3 regions of the Paenibacillus sp. GCM10027630 genome follow, and region 3 is predicted to be linked to each of the others. Evidence: riboswitches for the same ligand, from Rfam matches in the RefSeq annotation. Region 3 holds a riboswitch; each other region holds the start of a gene.
The links. Region 3 has a riboswitch for cyclic di-AMP ahead of ACFQ0C_RS02780 (CAP domain-containing protein). Riboswitches for the same ligand answer to the same signal wherever they lie in the genome.
Positions count from the first base shown of each region.

Region 1: another riboswitch for cyclic di-AMP. It lies ahead of ACFQ0C_RS24135 (C40 family peptidase); the one in region 3 lies ahead of ACFQ0C_RS02780 (CAP domain-containing protein).
Region 2: another riboswitch for cyclic di-AMP. It lies ahead of ACFQ0C_RS27410 (hypothetical protein); the one in region 3 lies ahead of ACFQ0C_RS02780 (CAP domain-containing protein).

Region 1 covers NZ_JBHTGY010000050.1:32,123-36,606, forward strand. The annotation lists gene ACFQ0C_RS24125 (M1 family metallopeptidase) at 1-55, shown strand, start outside; gene ACFQ0C_RS24130 (hypothetical protein) at 68-883, shown strand; cyclic di-AMP (ydaO/yuaA leader) riboswitch at 1,263-1,402, shown strand; gene ACFQ0C_RS24135 (C40 family peptidase) at 1,407-1,892, shown strand; gene ACFQ0C_RS24140 (cryptochrome/photolyase family protein) at 2,044-3,435, shown strand; gene ACFQ0C_RS24145 (methyl-accepting chemotaxis protein) at 3,593-4,484, shown strand, end outside.
Region 2 covers NZ_JBHTGY010000056.1:40,490-44,973, reverse strand. The annotation lists gene kdpA (potassium-transporting ATPase subunit KdpA) at 1-1,511, opposite strand, end outside; gene kdpF (K(+)-transporting ATPase subunit F) at 1,550-1,627, opposite strand; gene ACFQ0C_RS27410 (hypothetical protein) at 1,775-2,182, opposite strand; cyclic di-AMP (ydaO/yuaA leader) riboswitch at 2,415-2,623, opposite strand; cyclic di-AMP (ydaO/yuaA leader) riboswitch at 2,700-2,893, opposite strand; cyclic di-AMP (ydaO/yuaA leader) riboswitch at 3,225-3,398, shown strand; gene ACFQ0C_RS27405 (hypothetical protein) at 3,508-3,969, shown strand; gene ACFQ0C_RS27400 (hypothetical protein) at 4,010-4,384, shown strand.
Region 3 covers NZ_JBHTGY010000003.1:74,104-78,587, reverse strand. The annotation lists gene ACFQ0C_RS02790 (response regulator transcription factor) at 1-772, shown strand, start outside; gene ACFQ0C_RS02785 (alpha/beta hydrolase family protein) at 777-1,823, shown strand; gene ACFQ0C_RS02780 (CAP domain-containing protein) at 1,933-2,586, opposite strand; cyclic di-AMP (ydaO/yuaA leader) riboswitch at 2,594-2,727, opposite strand; gene ACFQ0C_RS02775 (alpha/beta hydrolase family protein) at 3,176-4,222, shown strand.

The DNA.
Region 1 (4,484 bases), on a different contig from region 3:
GAATTTAGGCGTCGTCAAATTAATGGAGACCCTATTCAGTTGGGTCGCTTGGTGAGGTGTGCAATCCATGTTGAAAACGATGAAAACAGGCTGGACAATGGCATGGCATCAGCCTTTTGCTGTATGCGCGCTGTTTATCTACAATCTGATCTGGGGACTTGTCCTATACAGCATGATCCGCTCTGTTGTTGTTCCTCTCCTCCACCGCTATCCAGGCAATGACCTGTCTCGGGAAGCGGTTCAGCTATTCTGGGTCGAGGGGCAGTTTCAAATCATGAAAACCGACCTCATTCAATACTACTTATGGTGGGGATGCGCACTGCTTGCTGCACGCATGCTGCTTAGTCCGCTTTTAAACGCCGGGATTTACTACTCAGTAGAGCATACAGAGATGAATGCAGGCTATCGATTCGTTCAAGGAATACAGAAGCTTGGCCTTCCGTTTCTAGGGCTGTATATATTGCAGATATTGCTAAGCGCGGCTCCACTCTATCTATTAGTACCAAAGGTCTTAGATGGCTACAACAAACATCTCACCCTAGAATCTCTAGCTTGGAGTATACTTCCACTCATAGGCGGATACCTGCTGTATTTGTTCCTGCTGCAAACGGCATTCATGTATGTACAATTCGGCAAGCTGAACGGAAAATCATCGGCACATTCGCTTCGGCTACTGCTTCGTAATACATTACCGGTGCTTCTGCTAGCCTTCACCTTACTGCTGATTACAGTTGCGATATCCGCTGCAGTGATGACGTCGGCGATGATATGGGCTGGTTTTGCAGCTGTAGCAGGGGTGCAGGCCTACCGCTTCATTCACATGTTTTGCAAAATGTGGGCGATCACCTCACAGTATGCGTTATGGAACGCCAACGAAGAATAAAAGAAAAAAGAAGGACTTAGGCTGCCTCAACGGCAGTTTAAGTCCTTTTTTGCGTCCATTTATACGATGTAATAAATAGGCTATTCAACCAGTGTCTTATGTCCTAATATTTTCCTTTTACGCGCGTCTGTCGAAGGAAAACAACTTCAGCTTTAGGTTATTTTTGTAAATAAAAAAAAGATTTTGTCGAATATGCATACCTGATATGGAGTGGAACTATAAAAAGATGACGCTTTCATTCGTTGGAAGCCGCCAAAAATAAGCCTTTATCGAATTTTCATGTAATGTTTCAGGTTTCGCCCTTTTAATTGTGAACATTTTGTGACTAAAGGAGGATTTTTTTATTTTTAATCGAATTTTAGTATTCAGAGCAAGAAAATAATACATAATGCCGAATTTCCGCTCCAAACGGAAAACGGGGGATCCAATCTTGGGTGAATTGATCTCGCTTCATAGTGATCATAGGGAACCTTCAACCGAACCCTCAAGCTAACCTCGTAGGCACCGGAAGGGGAACATCTTTTTGAAGAAGTTTTTTGGTATTGCCATGTCTTTAGCTCTATTTTTTACGATTCAAGTTGGGAGCGCCTCCGCCGAAACACCTATGAGTCAAGCCGTTAATGATGGACTTGGTTCGCCGTATAAAAGTGGCGGCACTACTAAAAAAGGCTTTGATTGCTCCGGCTACACCGCATTCGTCTTCGATAAGCTTGGCATCAGTCTGCCGCATCAATCCAAATCACAGGCAGCTCTCGGTACCACAGTGAGTCAAGATGAGCTTCGGGCAGGCGATCTTGTGTTCTTTGACACAGAAAACAAGGTAAATAAAGGCGTCAGCGGAATTTCTCACGTAGGTGTCTATGTAGGAGACGGAAAGTTCTATCATTCCGCTACTGGCAAAGGTATTTCCATCAATAAGCTCAGCGAAGCTTATTATGTGAAAACCTACGTTACGGCTAAACGCATTTTATCAGATGAGCAATATGCAGATGTGATGACCGACAACTGATCTAGAACAATCATGAACGATTTCTTTTCATTGAAGTCCTCAGTGCTTGCACCAACGCCCTCGCGTTGGACAAGCCTGCAGGGCTTTCTTTCTTTATATACGCTTTATTACCTCACCGGTTGCACGGCGAATCACAATTGGAGGTATTTGGATGATTCTTTTTCTTCACCGTAAGGATCTGCGGGTAAACGACCTGCCCGCCTTCGATTATATACTCGCTCGACGCAAACCAAGCCTGCATGTGCTCATCCTCGATCCGCACCTTCTGCAGCAGGATCGCTACCGCGAGCACAGCGGAATCAATTTCCTGCAGCACGCAGCGCGGCTGCAGGAGCTATACCGCGCAGCCGGACGTCAGCTGCACATGCTCTACGGCAATCCCGCGGAAGTTCTGCGCGGGCTTATGCAGTCGCATCCTGTGGAGGAGCTCGTGTTTCACGAGGACCACACTCCTTATGCGACGCAACGTGATCAGCAGCTGCGGGAAGTGGCGCAGGCTGCCGGGGTAGCCGTTACATCGTTCGACGAGCTGGCGCTCGCGAACCTGCGCGATTTCCAGCGCTGGACAGGACGCAGCGAGCCGTACAAGGTATTCACGCCGTTCTACCGGAAGTGGAGCGAGTATCTGCTCCGCTTCTACCGACCGGCATCGCCCGTGCACTTGCGCGAGCTTGCCGCAGCGGAGCTCGCGCCCGGCGCAGCTGCGGCGCATTCGCTGCCGCCTGAGCTTGCGGCAGCGCTTAGCGGCCATGCCGCGACAATCGCGCACGCAGGCGGGCCGGGCGCCGCTGTGGCAGCCCATCCGCTGCGCGTGCTGAGCGGCTTCCTCGCGGAGCGGCTGCCCGGCTACGCCGCAGGGCGCGACCGCTACGCGCAGGACGCCACGAGCCGGCTCAGCCGGCACGTCAATGTCGGCGCGCTCTCCGTGCGCGGCGTGTACGAGATGCTGCTCGAGCACGAGCAGCGGGAAACTTGGCTGCGCCAGCTGGCTTGGCGCGACTTCTACCTCTACCAAGCCCGTCTTGATCCGGACTTCTATTGCTATGAGAAGCGTTACGATCTCTCAACGCTCGACCAACGTCACTTCCAAGCCTGGTGTGAGGCGCGCACCGGCATTCCTGTCATTGACGCTGCCATGACAGAATTGAACACAACAGGCTGGATGCCTAATCGGCTGCGAATGATTACCGCCATGTTTTTGACCAAAAATCTGCTCTGCCCCTTTCCTTACGGCGAGCAGTATTTTCGCTTCAAGCTTAGCGATTATGATAATACGCTTAACCGCGGCGGCTGGCTATGGTGCGCTTCTCTAGGATTTGACGCGGCTCCCTACTTTCGCATCATGAATCCGGTCACCCAATCGGAAACACACGACCCTGAAGCGACCTATATTCGGCAATGGCTGCCTGAATTGGCGAATCTGTCGGATAAAGAAATTCACAAACCACGTCCGGGATCAATTGTTGACTTGAAATTATCAAGAGCTCGTGCTATCGAAGTGTATCAAAGATTTTACGAAGCAAATAAGCGTATATTTTCATGATTTTTTCAAATATTAGGTATATTTACCTAGTTAATTTACTGGTTTATTATTTTTAAAATAGTTTTTTCTATTATTTTTCAATAAGGCATAAAAAAAATGTCGAACCATGTCGATATAATATCATTAAGAAAACATTGGGTACGGGGGGATTTATTATATGACATGGTTTCGCAATCTTAAATTGTCTATAAAGCTTAGTATTACAGTTGGCCTGGTTCTTTTGTTAGTTTTTTCCGGTCTCATTTACACCAATCTGGATCAGCTTTATAAGGTCAGCCTGGAAAAAGGAGAATATGAAGCACAGGAAGCCGGACAAGAGTTTTCAAGTTCATTCAAAAGTGAATTACTCGACCTCCAGGGCACTCTAGAGACACTTTCCGGTATATTGCTGGATGCCAGAGCTCAGAAAAAGCAATCACGCGAGGATATCGTTGAAATGCTTAAGCACAGGATTGAGGAACAGGATAACATTATGGGTCTTTATACCTTATGGGAACCTAATGCTTGGGACAATAACGATAAGCTAAACATTAATAAAAAGCCTTATGACGATGCGACAGGGCGATTCATCCCTTACCTCCTCCGTAATGAGGGCTCCGTAACTATTGAACCACTTCATGATTATGATAAAGATGGAGCGGGAGATTATTACCAGCTGCCTAAACGCTCCAAAAAGCTAACTCTTCTTGATCCATATAACTACAATGCCGGAGGAAAAGATGTTCTTATGACCTCTATTGTTTACCCGATTGTAGACAAGCAAGGCAGCTTTCTCGGTATTATAGGCATGGACCTATCTCTGGATAGGCTGCAGCAAAAGGCTGAAGCTGTAAAACCGCTAGGAGGCTATGTAAGCATCATCTCCAATAAAGGTTCTTATGTATCCCATGGTTCCAGCAAGGACTGGATCAACAAGCCCTATGCGGATAATCCGGAAAAAGTAGCTGCCTGGGAAGTTATGAAAAAATCAGGGGCATATCGATATTACTCCGGAAACTCACAAGGTGCCGTCGTGCTTCGTATTATTGAGCCACTTCATCTTAACGGCT
Region 2 (4,484 bases), on a different contig from region 3:
GCCACGGCCAGCATTGCTACCATGGAAACGTAGCGGCCAAACAGCATAACAAGCCCCGTTGAAATATTCCAAAACGGAGTATTGTCTCCAAGTCCCTCGAAGCCCGATCCGTTATTGGCGGCTGAAGATGTATACTCGTACAGCACTTGCGAAATGCCGTGGAAAGAAGGATTAGAAACCCCTGCTTTCCCCAACTCCGTGGCCAGCGCGATAGCTGTCGGAGCCAGAATGATCAGCGGATGCGCTAGAATCGCAATCGCAATCAGCTTCATCTCGCGCGCTTCTATCTTCCGGCCCAGAAACTCCGGTGTTCGGCCGACCATCAGCCCTGCAAGGAAGACCGCCAAAATAGCATACATAAGCATATTGACCAATCCTACGCCTTTACCGCCAAATACACAGTTCAGCATCATTAAGGCTAATGGAGTGATGCCTCCAAGCGGCGTCAGTGTGTCATGCATATTGTTTACACTGCCAGTGGTAGCCGCTGTGGTTACCGTTGTAAACAATGCCGATTGGGCGATTCCAAAGCGTGTTTCTTTCCCTTCCATGCTGCCTTGAGAAGCGTCGATACCCAGCTTATTGAGTACCGGATTTCCACTGGATTCCGCTGCATACGATAGCGAGAGGAACATGACAAACAAAATCATCATAGCCGAGAAAATAACCCAGCCTTGCTTGCGATTTTTGGCGAACAAGCCGAACGTATAAGGAAGTGCGGCAGACAATACCCACATCGACAAAATTTCAATGACGTTGGTCAACGGGTTCGGATTTTCGAACGGATGGGCTGAGTTGACTCCGAAAAAGCCGCCCCCATTTGTGCCCAAATGCTTAATAGATTCCAGTGAGGCAACCGGCCCTATGGCGATTTGCTGCCCCGTTCCCTCGAGCCCTGTTGCCGTTATAGTAGGCTGCAGCGTCTGCGGCACTTGCAAAGCCACAAGAAGCAGGGTAACCGCAAAGGCAAGCGGGAAAAACACACGAACATGAGCTTTCACAAAATCCTCGAAGAAGTTACCGATGGTTTCTCCTTTACTGGTAATCCCTCTTATAAAAGCTATCGCCACTGAAAAGCCTGTCGCTGCCGAGGTGAACATCATCATCATGATGACCGCCATTTGCGAGAAATAGGACAACCCGGACTCTCCGCTGTAATGCTGCAGGTTCGTATTGGTCATGAAGCTGATGACCGTATTGAAGGTCAGCGTTTCTTCCATATTGTCAATTCCGTTCGGATTTAAAGGCAGATACTTTTGCATTCTCAATATCAAATAGCTGACAGCAACGAGCACAATATTAGTAATGATAAAACTGAGCGCATACGTTTTCCAGGTCATGCCTTTTCGTTCTTTCAAGCCAATCAGTGAAAATATAGGTTTTTCTATAAAGGAGAACCATTTGTCCGTCCGGTTAGCTTCATTCGAAAATACGTGATACAGGTAGGTCCCCACCGGCTTAACCAGCAGCGCCAGAATCACAATGACAACGGCAATTTGTAAAATGCCCATAGTTAATTACTTCCCTTCCTAAGCCTATCTGTTTTTTATCAAAATTTTTCCGGATTAATCAGCGCGTAGGCCAAGTAAACAAAAATAAATACAGTAAATATCACGACGACTATCATTTACGGTCGCCTCCCGATTCCTGGATCACTCTTCCGCACCAGGACAGAAATCCTGTGAACAGCGCATAGGTCACTACTAGCATTAAAACCATGTAGAGATCCAACATGTATATTCCCTCCATTAATATCATTAAGATTGCTGACTATTTATCCGACATGCGACTGAACCAGGAAAGAAACATCCTCACTGGTCGTATGAATCACATAAGTGGCGCCGAGCCCTTTATAAATAAGACGCGGGTTACTCGTGTGTGTAATCACATAAATAGGCTTTACCGTCCAGCTGCGGCATATTTGAATGTAACGGCAGCATAAGTTCATGCTCTGTTCAAAAAGAAATATTTTACCGATAGGTAATTCTGGAATTTTCCATTTGGCTTGTTCAATAGTATCTATCAAAATGATATTTTTTACACCCAGACCATCCAGCCGCTGCTTCTCCCCTTTATTGTTAGCAATGGCGGCGAATGGCAATCCTTGCCGGATCAACTGGCATATGAATCCTTCACCGGTCTTGTTAGGCGCAGATACCAAAATAAATTCTTGCTGTTCCATTTCGATTTTCCTCCTTTTTTCCCCGAAAAGAAGGCAACCAACTATCCTCCAAAAGTGACACGAAGCTCTATAGTGAATTCCGATTACTTTTGGGGGAGCCCCCAATTATCTGCAGAAATTTGCTTCGCTTCATTCTTTAAGCGCAACAAAAAGAAGCCTGCGAAAAGAGGTGAACTCTTCTCGCGGCTTCCTAAGGCACAGAAAATTAAACCGTGTCTTACCCACGACAATCGTTGCCTCTCTCGATACGCTTACGAGGTTAGCTGTCGGATTCGGGCGTGAGAGTCGCCCTACCTGCAGGTATACTTCCAGCATACCTTGCAGGATTCACCCCATGAAGCTTGCCCGATACTTGTGTCTGACTTACAGACTAATGAAGTATCCTGCGCTCCTTTGGTTCCCCCGTTCCTTTTCCATTCAAGGACTCAGCGATAAAGATGCATGTTCATTTTACTGATGAAATAGTGTACCTAAAGCTGTTTGCTTTCAACTTATACGAATCAGTTCAAGCTTAAAAGTTTTTACTACCCAACGCCTACGAGGTTAGCTGACGGATTCGGATGGTGAGAGTCACCCTACCTGGATGCAAACTTGAGTGCATCTTCAGGATTCACCCCAAACGACTTGAAATACGGCTCTCACACCGTATTGGCATCGTTTTGTTGGTTCCCCCATTTTCCCTGTTATTAGGAAATTAAGCGGTTAGAATTGGAAACTTTGTTGTAAATCATGAGTCGTATCATACTCCTGTAGCTTAACACTGTAAATAAAGCATGACTTTCAAATGCGTCTATAACGGATAGCTAGAACCTCTTAATAAGGTTCATTCTTCAATTTACTGCATCTACCTCACTCTATCTCCATTTTTAAAGGAATTATCAAAAAACATAGCATAACCTAGCATTAGGGTAGATAATAAACGCTAACCTCAGTTGAATTCGCTTACATCTGCTTATACAGCAGAAATAACTAAAATAACCTCCTGATTGACGGTTTACAATATGCTCCAGTCAGCGTATGATACGTTTCAATAACTTCATATTTTATTTTCACGCTTAATTCCCGCATAGGGAAACGGGGGACCCACTTAAAGCCATCTTAGTATAGATGGTTCACGGGGTGAATCCTTACAGGTATGCCAACACATATCTGCTGGTAGGGCGCTCTCAAGCCCGAATCCGACAGCTAACCTCGTAAGCGAATTGAGAGAGAACCAACGATCGTGCTATTCCTAACCAGCTTGTCAGGAAGCCCGTGAGTAGAGATTCTCTGCTCTCCGGGCTTTTTTTTGTTGTCCAAAACAAATAACAAGGAGTGTATTCATTATGTTAAAGCTTGCTGACCCTCTGGATGCTCCATCCGACCGAACCCTGGAAGGCTTTAAAATTGGTTCCATGGAAATTTATCAATTTGATTGTCTTCTATTAAAAAGACGAATTCCGCAAGTCACAAACGAATGCGCATGCGGCTTGCTAAAAATATCGAGCAATGGAATCAACGGCTGGGAGGAATGCATCCTGCCTTCCTACGGGAGAAAATTCGACCTGATCCCATGGGCTTCTGTGTTCATTAAGTTAAAAGGACTTTCCGTACTTGAAGCCATGGCCTTCATCCAAAACAAACAGGAAGCATGGGGACAAGACCGCTGCTCGCTGGCCTATTCCGCTCTTCAGGATCTAATTAATCAGCTTCAAAAAACGGATATAACCCGTCCGCAAAAGGAAAACGGTATTGTACTGGAGCGTTCTTACTTGATTGATCAATCGCGATCCTATTTTTCCTTTTAAGCAAAATAACCTATTATATAGTAAGGGAAGGGATCATTCCATGAGTATTTTATATTTCATTGTAGTTTTCATTTTATTATGCCAGTGGATTTATTGGTTGATTTCACGTTACCCCGAAATACGCAAAATGCGGCGTGAAAAAAAGCGGATATATCGGCTCGGTGCCTTGTCTTTATTTATAGTTTCCTTGATCTTAAGCTACGTCCTTGCACAAGCGGCGGCTGTAATGCCCGTTTCCCAAATGACATCATTAACCTTCATTACGACTTTGTTTATCGGGCTAGTTTGCATCCTTTGCCTTAGAGTCTACATAATGAACAGCAGACAAGTATTCCGGTCAACCTGCTACTCAGGCATGTTTTTCTCGTTCTTTCTAATAGCTATGGAGCTATTTTGTTTTATTATGCTGTTGTAAAGGTGTCCTCCAATGCATTGCAAAAAAGAGGCTGTCCCAAAAGGATCTCAGTGAATGAATCAGCCCAAACTATGTACAAAGACGCCTCCAAAACCACCAT
Region 3 (4,484 bases):
GATGGAGCTCAAGGCTAACCTATTGAAGCTTTTACATACATGGGATCATCGGTTTTATTTGCCTGAGGGGTTTATTGGTGCGATCACGGAAGAAGAATTTACGAAGGCTGATTTATTTACCTACTTTTTGCAAGCGTTGGAGGAAATGAAGCAGCTTATTTTGCATGAAGATGCCCAAGGCTTGGAGGAGGCGGCTGCGAGATGGATGTCCTTTGTGGAAAAAGAGCGCTTTCCTCCCGAAATGATAAAAGAATGGGTTTTGAAGCTTCTACTGGACATGCGGGTCAAATTCAAATCGCTGCAAAAGTTCCAAACCAATTACTCTGTTGAGGTTCTCCACAGTACGATGAGCGAAATTGAACATACGAATCAATTGCAAAGCTGGATGCTTGTGCATCTGCATGAAATGCTTGAGCAAATGGGCACTATTTTCAAACAATCCAAGCGCGGAGAAATCAGTAAAGCTCAGAGATATGTAGAGGAGCATCTGCATCAAAAAATAACGTTAGAGGAGGTGGCTGATTACCTGCATTTGAATTCATCCTACTTCAGCAGGTTGTATAAAAAGGAAACCGGGTTGACTTTTATCGAATATGTAATCCAAACCAAGATGAATAAGGCTAAAGAGCTGTTGGATAACACGGACAAAACAGTGGAAGAAATCTCTTATCTGTTAGGCTACGATAATAAGCGTTATTTTATCCAGCTGTTTAAAAATGAAATGGGTGTGCCGCCCTTGGCCTACAGCGGGGCAATGAAACAAGGAGGGTAAACGAATGATTTATTTTGACGAAAAGAAGTATATCCAGACGGTACTGGAGAAAACTAAACGTGAATTCGATTATCGTAATGCATTGGATACAGGAGACTGGCAGGATTGGCAGCAGTCTTTTCGCAGCAGGCTGGCTGAAATTACAGGCTTTGATCGCATAAGGCGACAGTCAATTGACGTACCTTTGTCGCCGCGAATAACGGAGACCATTGAGTTCCCGGAATATACGCGGGAGAAGATCTATATAACAAGCGAAACAGGTATAGAGGTGCCGTTCTATCTTTTGCTGCCGCACTATGGGGTCAAGCCGGTGCCATTGACTATATGTGCACACGGACATGGGAGGCGCGGCAAGGAAGATTACGCTGGAAACTTCGAGACTCCAGAGGATCGGGAACAGGCTATTCTTCAGGATCGAAACTTGGCGGAGCAGGCAGTTTTGCAGGGATATGCCGCTATTGTACCGGAAGTACGGGGGTTCTGGGAGATGGCCCGTCAAGAGGACATGGATGAAGGGAAAAGCAAGTCTTGCGATGATATGCAGAGAATATCGCTATTGTTAGGCCGTTCCTTAATTGGTGAACGGGTTCATGATTTCAGCAGAGTGCTGGATTACGCAGCAAGTCGTTCGGAGCTTGACATGGAGAAGGTCATGATAACAGGTAATTCAAGCGGCGGTGCTGTATGTGTATTCGCAGCGGCCTTGGATGAGCGTATTAGTCTGGTAGCTCCGGGCTGCTACTTTTGTACGTTCGAGCATTCGATTGTATCTGTTCATCATTGTATCTGTAATGCCGTTCCGGGCATGATGCAAGTCGGGGAAATGTATGATGTGGTAGGCTTGATTGCTCCGCGTCCAGTGCTAATGATCAATGGAGAGACAGATCCGCTATTTCCCATTGAAGGGGTGCATATTTCCTTCCAGCATGTACAAAATATATACGGACAATTCGGCTCTGCTGATCGATGCGAGCTGTTTGTTGGAGACGGCGGGCACCGTTATTTTAAAAATCGTGTATGGGATTTTGTAAGAGAGCAATGGGGACTTTAATTGAATGCTTTCAGGCATTCTTACCTCTCCTGCATTTGCAATAAAAGCAAAAGACTGCCGGTAATTCCCGGCAGTCTGGGGAGACTTGTCCTATGGACAGTCTGATTGTTTAATTTGCGATAAATTCCTGTACCCATTCACCATTATAATAAGCTACTCCGATTTTGGTATAGTTCGGGCTTAAAATATTTTGTCGGTGACCTGGGCTGTTCATCCAGGAATTCATAACCTCCTGTGGTGTCCGTTGACCCATAGCGATGTTTTCACCGGCGTACGAATATTTAATGCCGTATGATTTCATCATGTCGAATGGAGATCCATAGGTTGGGGAAGTATGATCAAAGTAATGATTATTGTACATATCCTTTGCTTTGGCGAGCGCCATTGACGACAGGGAGCTGTCGCTTGTTAACGCCTTAACGCCTGCTTTGGCACGTTCCTGGTTCACTAAGGTAACTACTTGGCTAGCATAATCGGACACGGTTGCAGTTGTACCAGCTCCTGGTTGTTGAACAGTTGAACCGCTGCCGGCAGTTGTTCCTGTTCCAGGAATATTCAATATCAGTCCAGGCCAAATAATATTCGGGTTGGCCACCTGAGGATTAGCTTTTATCAGGGAGGTTAAGCTAACACCTTGTTTCTGGGAAATCAGCCACATAGTATCATTTCCTGTTACCTGGTAAGGAGCAGCTGAAACAACTCCAGCCCCAATCAAAGTACCTAGTGCAAGCGCACCTGTCAATACGGATTTCTTGAAACGCATTTAAATCATCCTCTCTTTTTTGTGCCTGCGGAGTTAGCTGACGGATTAGGGTCAAAGAGCAATCACCCTGCCACGAAAGTGGCTTCACCCCGAAGAATGGGTTCCCCCGCGCTTCATAAGAAGCTTTGGCCTTTGATTTATTTCTCAATAAGAACAGGCAAAGTTTAGCAACTTAGCGTCCCTTTTGAGGTTGTTTCATTTTATCACGGGTATTTGCTGAGGTCATTGCACAATGTTTTCCAAAAAATACGTAGAATATATAAGTTTATTTGAGGATAAAAGATCATAGAGGGTCATGATTGAGATGAACGAAATGATATGAATAGCCCGGTAAGGTCCGTCCGCGAGACGTCCCAAACCGGGCTTAGATTGTATTATTGACTCAATTATATAAATAAGTTTCATTCCCACTATGAATAAGCGGCCGCCATAATCGAAGCTGCGGTAGAACAATCCGTACGTACCCTTGTTTATAGACAAAATATTGACTTGGAACAATGGCGAGATTGGGTTATGTTATAAGGAACATACTATGACTTTTAACACTTAATATGCGAGTACAATGCGATGCGGGAGGGTGAGAGGATTAATGGTGTGGAATCCGGATAATTATCTGAAGTATTTGTATGACAGCATTAGCCCGGTAGAAAGATTCCAGGCGAATTCAGAACAGGAATGGAGCGAGTGGAGGAATCGTTTACGAGAACGATTCGTTGAGCTTCTTGGTGGTTTCCCGGCTGAGGCTGCTGATCTTGAACCGGTTGTTCTCGAATCAGTGGACTGTGGAACCTACATCCGTAAGCGTATGCAGATTCAGACCTACGCACATCTTCATATGCCTTTTTTCGTGCTGATCCCTAAGTCGACTCAGCACGAGGGCAAGCTTGGGGCTGTTATTGCATGCCATGGCCACGGTTACGGCAGCAAGGATATTGTAGGCCTGAACTCGGATGGCACAGTTAAAACGACAGATCTCGGTTATCAGAAGAACTTCGCTGTTGAGCTGGTCCAACGGGGATTTATAACTGTTGCTCCAGAGTTATTCGGGTTTGGAGACCGGAAGCTGGCTGAGGATAACCTGGAATCGAACTCCTGCAAGCGTTTGTCCGCCTTTCTGTTGGCAATGGGACAGACGATGGCTGGATATCGCGTGTATGAAACGCTGCGCCTCATAGACTACTTGTACACTCGCGAGGATGTAGACGTGAAGCGCATTGGTTGCATGGGCATTTCGGGCGGCGGGATGGTTTGTTCATTCGCAGCTGCCCTTGATGACCGGATTTCCGCTGCCGTTGTAAGCGGCTATGCTAACACGTTCCAATCGAGCATTCTGGCTATGCACCATTGTATTGACAACTACGTCCCCGGTCTGTCATTAACCGCGGAACTGCCGGATCTGCTCAGTTTGATCTCTCCCAAGCCATTGCTGCTTGAAGCGGGAATGAGTGATCCGATTTTTCCCGTTCACGCAACACGGGAAGCGCACGAGCAGCTAAAAAAGGTTTACGAGTTATTGGGAGCAAGCGAGCAATTGGAATTGAGCTTGTTTGAGGGGACGCATGAGATATCCGGGAAACATGCCTATGATTGGTTGAACAGGGTATTGGCTTCAAAAGCAGCTGACAGCTTTAGTTGAAGCGTTACGGCACTTCTTAAGTTCATACTTCGAAGCCTTGAATCTAGATATTTCAAAAAAATCTTTAAGCAGCAGTATGCCGCAGCTTGCCTTATAGGCAGGCTGTTTCCTTATTCATAGAGGTTCCCGAGAATAGTAAACGAGGTTTTATTTAAATATATCTAAAATGTGACAATATTCCTTTTAATGCGTGTTTTTCTGCCTTTTTATGAGTTTCTATGACTTTAGTCACATGATTATTACTTGTGGAATCGATAAAATA